DNA from 3 places in the Rahnella sp. 2050 genome. Region 2 is predicted to be linked to each of the others. Evidence: riboswitches for the same ligand, from Rfam matches in the RefSeq annotation. Region 2 holds a riboswitch; each other region holds the start of a gene.
The links. Region 2 has a riboswitch for thiamine pyrophosphate ahead of thiM (hydroxyethylthiazole kinase). Riboswitches for the same ligand answer to the same signal wherever they lie in the genome.
Positions count from the first base shown of each region.

Region 1 (4,199 bases), on a different contig from region 2:
GCCTTTGTTATCGGAACGGTTAGCCAGCAGAAAGCTGATCGCGATCCCCGCGATGGCGTTAACGGTATAAAAGAAGCCGACCCACAGCGGACGGACCTTCACTTCGTTGGTCAGAAACAGACTCAGCGTCGGCGCCTGTAATGCACCCGCCACGCCGCACAGCAAGGAGACCACCAGAAAGGTGACATAAATACGATTAAAACGAGGTTTTGACATGACGTCGTCCCTGAGAAATGAATGCAGATAAAGCAAGACAGACAGTGTAGCGAAGTTTCAGTCGGTTCTGGAAAATGAGCATAAAAAAACCAGTGAGTTTCCTCACTGGCTGGTGACAATACACCATTACTCAGAAAATCGAATTTAGTCAGACCTGAAGTCACAGTCGCCGGCGGTATTGCTCGTCGTCCATCGTTTCCATATCCCACTGCGTGAGACGGGACAGAATATCCAGACGGTACTGCACCGGAACCCAGGACAGCCAGTCTGCATGATTTTTAGAGGCGTTTTTTTTGATGGCTTCAAAATAACGCTGATAGAAACGGGCGTTCAGACTGCGTTTCATGATGATCTCCGGTTGTTCACAACAGGCTTTCGTTGAGAAACAGTATCGGCGTAATATGAGGAAAGATAAATTGATGAAGATCGGCCACGGAGTTCCTCTTTTATGTCCTCATCCCGTTTGCAACAACAGTTCATCCGCTTATGGCAAAGCTGTCACGGTGAAGAAACTGAAACGACATTACAGGCACTGTCAGAAGTCCTGAACTGTTCACGCAGACACATGCGCTCGTTGCTCAGCACCATGCAGGGACAGGGCTGGCTGACGTGGGATGCAGAGGCCGGACGCGGCAAACGATCCACGCTGAAATTTCTTTATACCGGGCTGGCACTCCAGCAACAGCGCGCTGAAGAGCTGCTGGAACAGGACAGCATTGATCAGCTGGTACAACTGGTCGGCGACAAAACCCTGGTGCGCCAGATGCTGCTGTCCCAGCTCGGTCGCAGTTTCCGTCAGGGCAAACATATTCTGCGCGTACTGTATTATCGCCCGCTGATGAATCTGCTGCCCGGCACCATGTTGCGCCGTTCAGAAACCCACATTGCCAGACAAATCTTTAGCGGCCTGACACGCATAAATGAGGAAAATGGGGAAGCGGAAGGCGATTTAGCCCATCACTGGCAGGAAGTTTCGCCGCTGCACTGGCGGTTTTATCTGCGCCCCGCCATTCATTTTCATCATGGTCGCGAACTCGAGATGGCAGATATTATCGCCACGTTTATTCGCCTGAAAACGCATCCGCTGTTCAGCAACCTGAAATCAGTCACGACGCCCACGGCGAATGTCATAGATATCCACCTGAATGAACCCGACCGCTGGCTGCCGTGGTTGTTTGGCAATATCCACGCGATGATCCTGCCGCAGGAATGGCAGTCACTGCCTGATTTTGCCCGCCATCCGGTCGGCACCGGCCCTTACGCCGTGGTGCGTAATCTGAAAACACAGCTGCGCATCCGCGCCTTTGACGATTATTTTGGCTTCCGGGCACTGATCGACGAGGTGAATATCTGGGTATTACCGGAACTGAGTGAAGAGCTGGTGCATTCCGGCGTACAGCTTCAGGCCGATGAATCAGGCAAAAGCGAGCTGGAAAGTCGCCTTGAAGAAGGCTGCTATTTCCTGTTATTTGACCAGCGTTCGCCGGTCGGACAATCTGAAGAAACACGCCAGTGGTTGTGCGATTTACTCAATCCCATCGCCTTACTGAATAATGCCGAACCGATTTACCAGCGCTACTGGTCTCCGGCGTATGGCCTGCTGCCGCGATGGCATCACAAAGCGCCCCGGCCACGTCCGCCCAAACCGCAAAACCTGACGCAGGTAACGCTGACATTTTACGGCGAGCATTCCGAACATCAGGCGATCTGCAACGCCCTGCGCCCGTTGCTGGCGGAAGAAGGTATCGAACTGATTATTCAGATAGTGGATTACGCAGTCTGGCACCGCGGCGATGCCAAAAGTGATCTGTGGCTCGGCAGTGCCAACTTCACCCTGCCGCTGGAGTTTTCACTGTTCGCGCATTTCTACGAATTGCCGCTGGCAAAGCATTGCTTTAGCGAAGAGATGAACGACGATGCCGCCCTGTGGCACGCCGGGAATTTATCGATGGCGAAATGGAGCCAGAAACAGACGGTCAGCCATCAGATCCATCCCCTGTTCCATCACTGGCTGGTGCTACAGGGGCAACGCAGTATGCGCGGTGTGCGTATGAACACCCTCGGCTGGTTCGACTTTAAATCCGCCTGGTTTGCCCCACCGGACAGTTAATCGGACTATCGCATCGCGCCGTTAATCTCTAGAATGACATCCGTTCTCAACGGGGTGCCCGACTTGTTAAAGCTGCGATGTAAACGCCGTGAGCAAGTTTGGCTGAGATTTGAAACCCGTCGAACCTGATCCGGTTAATCCCGGCGGAGGGATTTGAGACTGCGCGATGCTTACTCAAAATCCTTTGCCCTTTCATTTTTTTGGAGCGCAAAGTTGAAAAAATTACTGTCCTGCCTGCTGTTACTTTCTGCACCTGCATTTGCGTCAAAACCTGTTTTGACGGTTTATACCTACGATTCTTTCTCTGCTGACTGGGGCCCCGGTCCCGCCATTAAAAAAGCCTTTGAAGCCCAATGCGGCTGCGAACTGAAATACGTGGCGCTGGAAGATGGCGTGTCTTTGCTCAACCGTCTGCGGATGGAAGGTAAAAACAGCAAAGCCGACATCGTGCTGGGGCTGGATAACAACCTGTTGCAGGCCGCTGAACAAACCGGTTTATTCGCCAAAGCACCGAAAACCAACGCCAGACTGACGGTGCCAGGCGGCTGGAATGACAGCACTTTCGTGCCTTACGATTACGGTTATTTCGCCTTCGTCTACGACAAAAATAAACTGAAGAATCCGCCAAAAAGCCTCGATGAGCTGATCAACAGCGACCAGAAATGGAAAGTGATTTATGAAGATCCACGCACCAGTACACCGGGTCTGGGCCTGATGCTGTGGATGCAAAAAGTCTACGGCGATAAAGCGCCGCAAGCGTGGGAAAAACTGGCGAAGAAAACTGTCACCGTCACTAAAGGCTGGAGCGAGGCTTACGGTTTATTCCTCAAAGGTGAAAGCGACCTGGTGCTGAGCTACACCACCTCTCCGGCATACCATATTGTCGAAGAGAAGAAAGATAACTACGCCGCAGCCGATTTTACCGAAGGGCATTACATGCAGGTCGAAGTGGCGGGCCAGCTGGCAAACAGCAAGCAACCGAAACTTGCTGAACAGTTCATGAAGTTCGTCACCACGGAAGATTTCCAGAAAGTGATCCCGACCGGCAACTGGATGTATCCGGTGGTGAATACCCCGCTGCCTGACGCTTTTAAACAACTGACGATTCCGGCCAAATCTCTGCAATACAGCGCACAGGATGTCGCTACTCATCGTTCACAATGGATCCAGGCATGGCAGAACGCCGTCAGCCATTGATCCCTCGCTGGCTGTTGCCGGGCGTCATCGCGTCACTGGCTATGTTGCTGGTGGCAGTACTGGCCTTAGGCTCTCTGTGGCGTCATGCGCCACAGATAAGCGGCGCATCGCTCTGGCACGATCCTTATCTCTGGCATGTGATCTGCTTTACTTTCTGGCAGGCGCTGCTTTCAGCGCTTTGCTCGGTGCTGCCCGCAATTTTGCTGGCACGCACCTTGTTCCGCCGCCGTTTCCCCGGCCGTCAGCTGTTATTACGTTTATGTGCGATGACGCTGGTCTTGCCGGTTTTGGTGGCGGTGTTTGGCATTCTCAGTGTCTACGGAAGACAGGGCTGGCTGGCGCAAATTTGCGGCTGGCTGGGCATGGATTACCGTTTCTCGCCGTATGGTTTACAGGGCATTTTGCTGGCGCACGTCTTTTTCAATCTGCCGCTGGCAGCGCGGCTCTTAGTGCAGGCACTGGAAAATATCGCCGTTGAGCAGCGCCAGCTCGCCGCACAACTCGGCATGAATATCTGGCAGCAATTCCGCTTTGTGGAATGGCCTGCCATTCGCCGGCAGATATTCCCCGCCGCCGCCTTAATCTTTATGCTGTGTTTCGCCAGCTTCGCCACGGTGCTTTCACTGGGTGGCGGTCCGCAGGCAACGACCATTGAACTCGCCATTTATCAGGCGCT
Region 1 covers NZ_JBEPKE010000002.1:387,846-392,044, reverse strand. Annotated here, with positions in the region: gene ABIC79_RS09000 (MFS transporter) at 1-216, opposite strand, end outside; gene sgrT (glucose uptake inhibitor SgrT) at 377-562, opposite strand; gene sgrR (HTH-type transcriptional regulator SgrR) at 665-2,326, shown strand; TPP riboswitch at 2,367-2,496, shown strand; gene thiB (thiamine ABC transporter substrate binding subunit) at 2,540-3,523, shown strand; gene thiP (thiamine/thiamine pyrophosphate ABC transporter permease ThiP) at 3,499-4,199, shown strand, end outside.
Region 1: it holds a riboswitch for thiamine pyrophosphate, as region 2 does, so the genes downstream of both, thiB (thiamine ABC transporter substrate binding subunit) here and thiM (hydroxyethylthiazole kinase) in region 2, are expected to answer to the same signal.

Region 2 (4,199 bases):
GTGAACGACAGCGATCAAATTTTGCGGGTTATCCCTAAAATCTGTATGACAACTTGGTGTAAGCTGTAAACCACATCAATATCGTGGATACTTTTATGCCAGCCGCAGCCGCCCTGAAAAAAAGCTACTACAGTGCCGATCAGTCACTGTCCCTCTCCCAGCTCGATAACGAGAAAATCACCCAGATCGTTCACGATCTGGACGTGGCAGAAAGCGAAAAAGAACATTACGTCACGGGCTGGATGGGACAGAACAGCGTGGTACTGGTGAGAAATTATCAGGACAAACGGGGCACTTCCAGCGGCCTGGTGATGTCACGTGGCAACCGTTACAAACTCACCGTTCAGGCCATCACTTTCCGCATCCCCAAAGTACTGCTGTGGGTCACATTCCGCCGTAAGCCCCGCACCATGACCGTTATTGCCTATAACAAGCTGGGTGATCAGGCGACCGGCCTGCAACAGTTCATGCATGTGCAGGATCCTGAACTCAGGGAGAAACTGGAACAGGACTGGCGTGAACTGAACGATTATCTCGGCATGGCCTGCTGGCAGATGGATAACAACCGCCCGCAGTGGCGCCAGTTGTATGCGGATATCACGCCGCAAGCCCTCCTGACGCTGGCTGAATCACCGTGGTTCAGTGGCAAAAAACTGCAAAAGGATGGCGAATTTGAAGGGCTGTGGTCACACGGACAATTTATTGGCCGCCGCAGCGGTGAGCATGCGGCATTGCTGCTGTCGTGGCAGGACGAGGAGAACGACGATATTGCCAGCTATCTGTTTGAACGGATGTCAGCAACTAAAATCCGCGTCATGCTGCGCCCGCGTAAAGAAGAAAAATTCTATCCGCTGAACCCGTTTGATGCCGTTCATTTGCAACAGGCGCTGACGAAATTTCATCAGGTTGAACAGGCGCTGAGCGAAACCCAGCACCAGGCATAATCCGCGGTTACCACCAGCGGTGGAAATGATGCACAGGCCCGATACCGTGGCCGACTTCCAGTGAGTCGGCCTGCATCAGCGCCTGCTGTAAATAGGCTTTGGCTTCGCGTACCGTATCGGCCCAGTTGTGATGACGCGGACGTAACGCGGCCAGCGCGGCCGACAGCGTGCAACCGGTGCCATGAGTATGTCGGGTATTCACACGCGGCGCAGTAAACCGCTCACGGGAACCGGTCACAAACAACCAGTCAGGGCTTTCCTCATCACTCAGATGTCCCCCTTTCATCAGCACGGCACCACATCCCATCGCCAGTAAGGCTTCTCCCTGCTTACGCATTTCGGTTTCATTCGCCGCCACCGCACAGTCCAGTAACGCCGCCGCTTCGGGCAGATTTGGCGTAATAATGGAAGCCTGCGGGATCAGCAAACGACGCACGGCATCCACGGCCTCCGGCAGCAGTAACGGATCGCCACTTTTCGCCAGCATCACGGTATCCAGCACCACAAACGGCGGCTGATAATGTCTGAGTCGCTCCGCAACCGCCTCCACAATCTGACTGTTCGCCAGCATGCCGATTTTCGCACTGTCGATCCGCACATCGCTCAGTACGGAATCGAGCTGCGCTGAAACGAAACCGGGCTCAATGTTATAGACCGACTGCACACCACGGGTGTTCTGCGCCACCAGCGCGGTGATCACACTGGTGCCGTACGCACCCAGCGCCGAGAAGGTTTTCAAATCCGCCTGGATCCCCGCCCCGCCACTCGGATCTGTGCCTGCAATCGTCAGTGCATTAATACGTTTCATTGTATTTCCTCGCCATTCAGCCATTCCTCGCCCATTAAATACAGATTATCGAGGTATTCAGGCGTGAAACTGCCCGGCCCCTTCACGACCGCACAGGCGCGCTCGCCGGCACAGGACATCACCCGGCAGGCGGCGGCCACGTTATCCAGGCGATCACCCGGCAAAGCCACAAAGGCCGCCACCACCGCAGATAATGCGCATCCGGTACCCACCACGCGGGTCATCATCGGATGTCCGCCAGCCACCGCCCAACTGCGCATCCCGTCGGTGACGTAATCGGTTTCACCCGTCACAGCCACTACCGCGCCGGTCTCCCGCGCCAGTTGCTGTGCGGCAGGTAAGGCAGAAAGGGAATCATCACCGCTGTCCACGCCGCGCCCGGACGCACTGAGGCCGCTGAGAGCCAGGATTTCCGAGGCATTACCGCGGATTGCGGCAGGTTTAAGTGTGATGATTTCACGACAGAATTCTGTACGCCAGCTCAGACCGCCGACAGCAACCGGATCCAGCACCCAGGGCTTTCCGGCCTGAGTGGCTGCGTGAATAGCCGCCCGCATCGCATCGGCATGGGGATGTGTCAGCGTGCCGACGTTCACCAATAAGGCATCGGCAATGGCGCCAAATTGCGCCGCTTCGGCGGGATCAACCACCATCGCCGGAGATGCACCCAGCGCCAGCAGGACATTGGCGGTAAAAGATTGCACCACGTCGTTGGTCAGGCAATGAACCAGCGGCGCTGAAAGGCGGAGTTGTTTGAGAGAAGTGGCGGCTAAGGCGCCGGGCAAGAAGTTAGGTCGGGTATTCATAAATCTCCCCACCGGCACTCAGGAAGGCGGTATCAGGAGAGATACCTGACTTCCCTACGCTGGCATAATCCAGATCAGGTAATACGGGTAAAATCTCAGCCCTGCTTTGCAGCGGGCACCCCGAGTCAAGGGAACATTATTGGCGGCGAAGGTCAGAAGATCAATCAGGAAATGCGTTAAAAACCACTGTTCTCTAATAGGACAGTATTAACATATCCATTGGTTTGACAGGAATACCCTTACTAAGGCGGCTTTTCATTAATATGTTATTTTTGCCACAAGCATCACATATACCTGCTAATCTATATCAAATACCGTCTGGTTTTATATATGCTTAAGAATATCTATAAGTGCTTTTACTTATTGAAATGATTATATTAAATTCATGAATAATATACATCAGCGTTAGCAGAGGAATGTGATGTGAAATTAATTATACAAATACCTTGCTTTAATGAAGGTGGCACGTTGGCTATTGCTCTGAATGCCTTGCCCCGGCATGTTGAAGGCTTTGATAGCGTTGAATGGCTGATTATTGATGATGGCAGCTCAGACGATACCATCGACGTGGCCAGGAAAAATGGCGTAGACCACATAGTCAGGCATAAGACCAATAAAGGCCTGGCTTATGCATTCATGACAGGAATTGATGCCTGTTTAAAATTTGGTGCCGACGTCATCGTCAATACTGATGCCGATAATCAATATAATGCAGATGATATTCCGAAATTAGTTGCCCCAATACTCTCGTCACAGGCAGAATTTGTTATTGGGGAACGTCCAATTCAGGCAATTGAACACTTCTCACCTTTGAAGAAATTACTTCAAAAACTAGGGAGTTGGGTTGTGCGGACGGCCAGTAAAACGGATATTCCTGACGCGCCCAGTGGTTTTCGTGCAATTAACCGCGAAACGGCTCAAAAGCTTATAGTTTTCAGTAATTATACTTATACCCTTGAAACTATTATCCAAGCCGGACAGAAAAACATCTCTATTACATCCGTACCTATCAGAGTAAATGATGACTTACGCCCTTCCCGACTGGTGAAAAGTACATTTTCATATATCAAAAGAAGCGTAATCACAATTATAAGAATATTCGTGATCTATCGTCCATTCAGATTTTTTGGAACCATTGGCTTGACACTTTTCACCATTGGATTTTTGATCGGACTACGTTTCTTATTCAAATACTTTACGGGAGATGGCACAGGAAATATACAGTCTCTAATTTTGGCATCTATCTTGTTGGGGATGGGATTTCAGACCTTGCTGATTGCATTCGTTGCAGATTTGCTTTCTGCTAACAGAACATTACTTGAAGATTTAAGATTTAAAACCGCACAACTGCACAACTGCACAACAGAAATCCTCAACCTTTGGCAAAAAAAAATTATCCACCTGAAAAAGATCAATTATAAAACTAGAAAATTATTACAATAGGAAAAATGATGGCTATAAAAATTGCTGGTGGTAAAACTGAAGATGGTATTGTTGTAGGTAATAATTACGATAAATATGCTTCTAAAAATCCAATAGTACGCTGGATGATGAAAGGGTTCGAGAATTCTCTTTCAGGACTTGTTGCAACCGTTGATCCTCAGACGATCCATGAAGTTGGATGTGGCGAAGGATATTGGG
Region 2 covers NZ_JBEPKE010000001.1:1,433,547-1,437,745, forward strand. Annotated here, with positions in the region: gene ABIC79_RS06345 (hypothetical protein) at 96-944, shown strand; gene thiD (bifunctional hydroxymethylpyrimidine kinase/phosphomethylpyrimidine kinase) at 952-1,752, opposite strand; gene thiM (hydroxyethylthiazole kinase) at 1,749-2,558, opposite strand; TPP riboswitch at 2,593-2,691, opposite strand; gene ABIC79_RS06360 (glycosyltransferase family 2 protein) at 2,982-4,001, shown strand; gene ABIC79_RS06365 (class I SAM-dependent methyltransferase) at 4,010-4,199, shown strand, end outside.

Region 3 (4,199 bases), on a different contig from region 2:
CGAGGTGGAATGGAACGGCAGGAAAGGATTGAGAGGACGGATTCATTTGCTGCTCTCCGAACTGAGGTTATCGGCCGGGTGATAAAGCTCACCGCCGCGCGAACGGAATTCGGCAGACATCTGCGCCATACCGGATTCAACGAGTTCTATTGGCTGGGTTTTGGCTTCAAGCGCAGCGGCGTAATCGCGAACTTCCTGAGTGATTTTCATCGAGCAGAATTTCGGGCCACACATCGAGCAGAAGTGTGCAACTTTGCCGGATTCCTGCGGCAGCGTTTCATCGTGGTAGGCGCGTGCCGTTGCCGGATCGAGAGCCAGATTAAACTGATCTTCCCAGCGGAATTCGAAACGCGCTTTTGACATGGCGTTATCGCGGATTTGGGCACCGGGATGGCCTTTAGCTAAATCGGCAGCATGTGCTGCGATTTTGTAGGTAATCAAACCCTGCTTAACGTCTTCTTTGTTCGGCAGGCCCAGATGCTCTTTCGGCGTGACATAACAGAGCATGGCGCAGCCAAACCAGCCAATCATCGCGGCGCCAATACCGGACGTAAAGTGATCGTAACCCGGCGCGATATCGGTAGTCAGCGGACCAAGGGTATAGAACGGGGCTTCGTGACAATGCTCGAGTTCTTCGGTCATGTTGCGGCGGATCATCTGCATCGGCACATGTCCCGGACCTTCGATCATCACCTGAACATCGTATTCCCAGGCAATTTTGGTCAGTTCGCCCAGTGTGCGTAATTCGGCGAATTGCGCTTCGTCATTGGCATCCTGAATCGAACCCGGACGCAGGCCGTCGCCCAATGAAAGCGAGACATCATAGGCGGCGCAGATTTCACAGATCTCGCGGAAATGCTCAAACAGGAAGCTTTCGCGATGATGTGACAGACACCATTTCGCCATGATCGAACCGCCGCGCGACACGATCCCGGTCAGGCGTTTGGCGGTCATCGGCACATAACGCAGCAACACTCCGGCGTGAATGGTGAAGTAATCGACGCCTTGCTCGGCCTGTTCAAGCAATGTATCGCGGAATATTTCCCAGTTCAGATCTTCGGCCACACCGTTCACTTTTTCCAGGGCCTGATAAATCGGCACGGTGCCGATCGGTACCGGACTGTTACGCAGGATCCATTCACGGGTTTCATGTATATAACGTCCGGTGGAGAGATCCATTACGGTGTCCGCGCCCCAGCGTGTCGACCACACCAGTTTCTCCACTTCTTCTTCGATGGAAGATGTCACCGCCGAGTTGCCGATATTAGCGTTCACTTTCACCAGGAAATTACGCCCGATGATCATCGGCTCTGATTCAGGGTGGTTAATGTTGGCGGGAATAATCGCGCGCCCGGCAGCCACTTCCTGTCGCACAAACTCTGCAGTGATACTGGCGGGCAGATGCGCGCCAAAGCTTTCGCCGGGATGTTGCTGGCGCAGAACCTCGCCGCGGATCCGTTCACGCCCCATATTTTCGCGAATGGCGATAAATTCCATCTCAGGTGTGATGATGCCTTTGCGGGCGTAATGCAGTTGCGTGACATTTTTACCCGCAATGGCTTTGCGAGGGCGCGGCAGGTGTTCGAAGCGGAGGTGGTCCAGCCCGTCATCCGCCAGCCGCTGCTGAGTAAAACCGGAACTGACCTGTGAAAGTTCCTGCGTGTCCGCACGCTCGTTTATCCAGCGGGCGCGTAATTTTCCCAGACCGGTATGCACGTCGATAACTGCCGCCGGATCACCGTAAGGTCCGGCGGTGTCGTAAACAGGAATTGCTTCGTTTTCTTCGAACTGCGGATTGTCTTTGCCGCCGCCGACCAGCGTCGGGCTGAGCTGGATTTCACGCATCGGCACGCGGATATCTTCGCGGTCAGCTTCAAGATAAATACGCCGGGAGTTGGGGAAAGCTTCGCCCTGCAAGCTGTCGATAAACGATTGTGCCTGCGCGCGTTGTTCACGGCGATTTGACGGTTTCTTTTCAGAAATAACGGGTTTTTGGGTACTCGACATAGCAAATTCCTCGCAAAAAAACGTGATGGAAAATTGCTTGTCAGGAGGTTTACGGCAGGAGTAAAAATGGGCGGTGCAGCACGGGCGGCCTTATGCAGGCAGATGCCTGATTGCGCTGAACGCATAACATTACTCTTGTTCCCTTCGCGGGTACTAACCCGATCAGGTTCCGCGGATCCCGAATTAACGGTCTCAGCCTGGCGTAATTCTCAACAGAAAATTATGCGCTAGGCACTCCGACAAGAAGCCTCAATATAGGAGGCGTTTTTTTAAACTACAAGTAAAACCATAACCCTGAGCAGGGTTTTATTGTGGCAACGTGTTAAGCCGGTCTGGCGAGATCAGGTTCATTTTCCGAAGGTGGCACACTCTCCGGGGCTGGCTCAAAAGCCATGATAATTAATTGATCTTCCAGTTGAAAACGGGCATCTAATGCCTCACCGATATCCGATAATGCATAGTGAAAGGCGAAAGCATTGTCATCGTCAATATCAGTTTCTGTGTAACTGTCATGGAAAGCCATGATAGCTTCAGTATTCAGCTCCAGAGCAGGGTAGATTTTTGCCGCCTGTACTTTTTTCGGGCTGCCTGCGCCATCGACTTCTTCAATGATGCGTGGATAGAGATGAAAATGCCCGGCAGAAAGATAGTCGACCAGATGATGGCAAAAACTGTCCAGCGCCTTTTCATTCAAAGGTGTATGTTTTTCTTTATTGGGTTTCAGACCGACGAAAGTGCAGTACGAAACCAGCAGTTCTTTGCGTGCGTGCAGCCATTGATCCACTAACTCATTACTGCCACCAACGCGTTGGGTCAGTCTTTCCAGACGATTTAGCATGGTTGACTCCGTGAGCGACAAAAAAAGTAACCAAAAGTTACTAATATGTAAATATCTTACTCAGATTGTCAGTCCCGACGAGGTTATGCAACAACAATTATGGAATTACAGATTACTGAGCAACACAACGGTTGGTGGATCATCAGCCAGGAAGGCAAGCTATGGCTGCCTGAGGGTGAACTGCCGTTTGGCAGCGCCGCACAATTTTCTCTGACCGGTAAAACAGCGCGGCAGATCGGCGAATGGCAGGGCGAACCTGTCTGGCTGGTTCGTCAGACGATGCCAAACCATATGGTTTCTGCCCGTCAGTTGCTGGATCAAGATCGCGGATTATTCCAGTTGGTCGGGCGTGGTGTGCAGTTGTCAGAGTTTTACCGTTCTCACAAGTTTTGCGGTTACTGCGGACATGAAATGCACGTCAGCAAAACCGAGTGGGCTGCACTCTGCGGGCACTGTCGCGAACGCTATTATCCGCAGATTGCGCCCTGCATCATTGTGGCTATCCGTAAGGGAGATGAGATTTTGCTTGCGCAGCATGTCCGTCATCGTAATGGTATTCACACGGTTCTGGCGGGTTTCGTGGAAGTCGGAGAAACGCTGGAAGAAACTGTGGCACGTGAAGTGATGGAAGAAAGTAACATCCGGGTGAAAAATGTCCGTTACATCAGTTCCCAGCCCTGGCCGTTCCCCAATTCGCTGATGATGGCATTTATGGCGGATTACGACAGTGGCGACATACAGCATGACCCGAAAGAGTTGCTTAACGCGAATTGGTATCGCTTTGATGCATTGCCGCAGTTGCCACCGCCCGGGACGATTGCGCGCCGCCTGATTGAAGACACCGTTGCCCTTTGTCGTGCCGAACACGAAGAGTAGAGGCGATTTTACGTGATAGAATGCTGTCAGATGATTGTCGGGCGGCCCGAATACTGAAGGAAAGAGCAAGAATGAATGAGTTGAAAAACGACCGTTACCTGCGTGCTTTGTTACGTCAGCCAGTGGACATTACACCGGTCTGGATGATGCGTCAGGCTGGTCGTTATTTGCCGGAGTACAAAGCAACCCGCGCTGAAGCCGGTGATTTTATGTCGCTGTGCAAGAATGCCGAGCTGGCCTGTGAAGTGACTTTGCAGCCGCTTCGTCGCTATCCGCTGGATGCGGCGATCCTGTTCTCTGACATCCTGACCATTCCTGATGCGATGGGGCTGGGGCTCTATTTTGAAGCCGGTGAAGGCCCGCGTTTTTCTTCACCACTGACGAATCGTGCCGATGTCGAAAAACTGCCGGTTCCGGATCCTGAAATGGAACTCGGGTATGTCATGAATGCCGTGCGTACCATCCGTAAAAACCTGCA
Region 3 covers NZ_JBEPKE010000015.1:6,728-10,926, reverse strand. Annotated here, with positions in the region: gene thiE (thiamine phosphate synthase) at 1-46, opposite strand, end outside; gene thiC (phosphomethylpyrimidine synthase ThiC) at 43-2,007, opposite strand; TPP riboswitch at 2,130-2,256, opposite strand; gene ABIC79_RS25225 (Rsd/AlgQ family anti-sigma factor) at 2,330-2,845, opposite strand; gene nudC (NAD(+) diphosphatase) at 2,945-3,721, shown strand; gene hemE (uroporphyrinogen decarboxylase) at 3,793-4,199, shown strand, end outside.
Region 3: it holds a riboswitch for thiamine pyrophosphate, as region 2 does, so the genes downstream of both, thiC (phosphomethylpyrimidine synthase ThiC) here and thiM (hydroxyethylthiazole kinase) in region 2, are expected to answer to the same signal.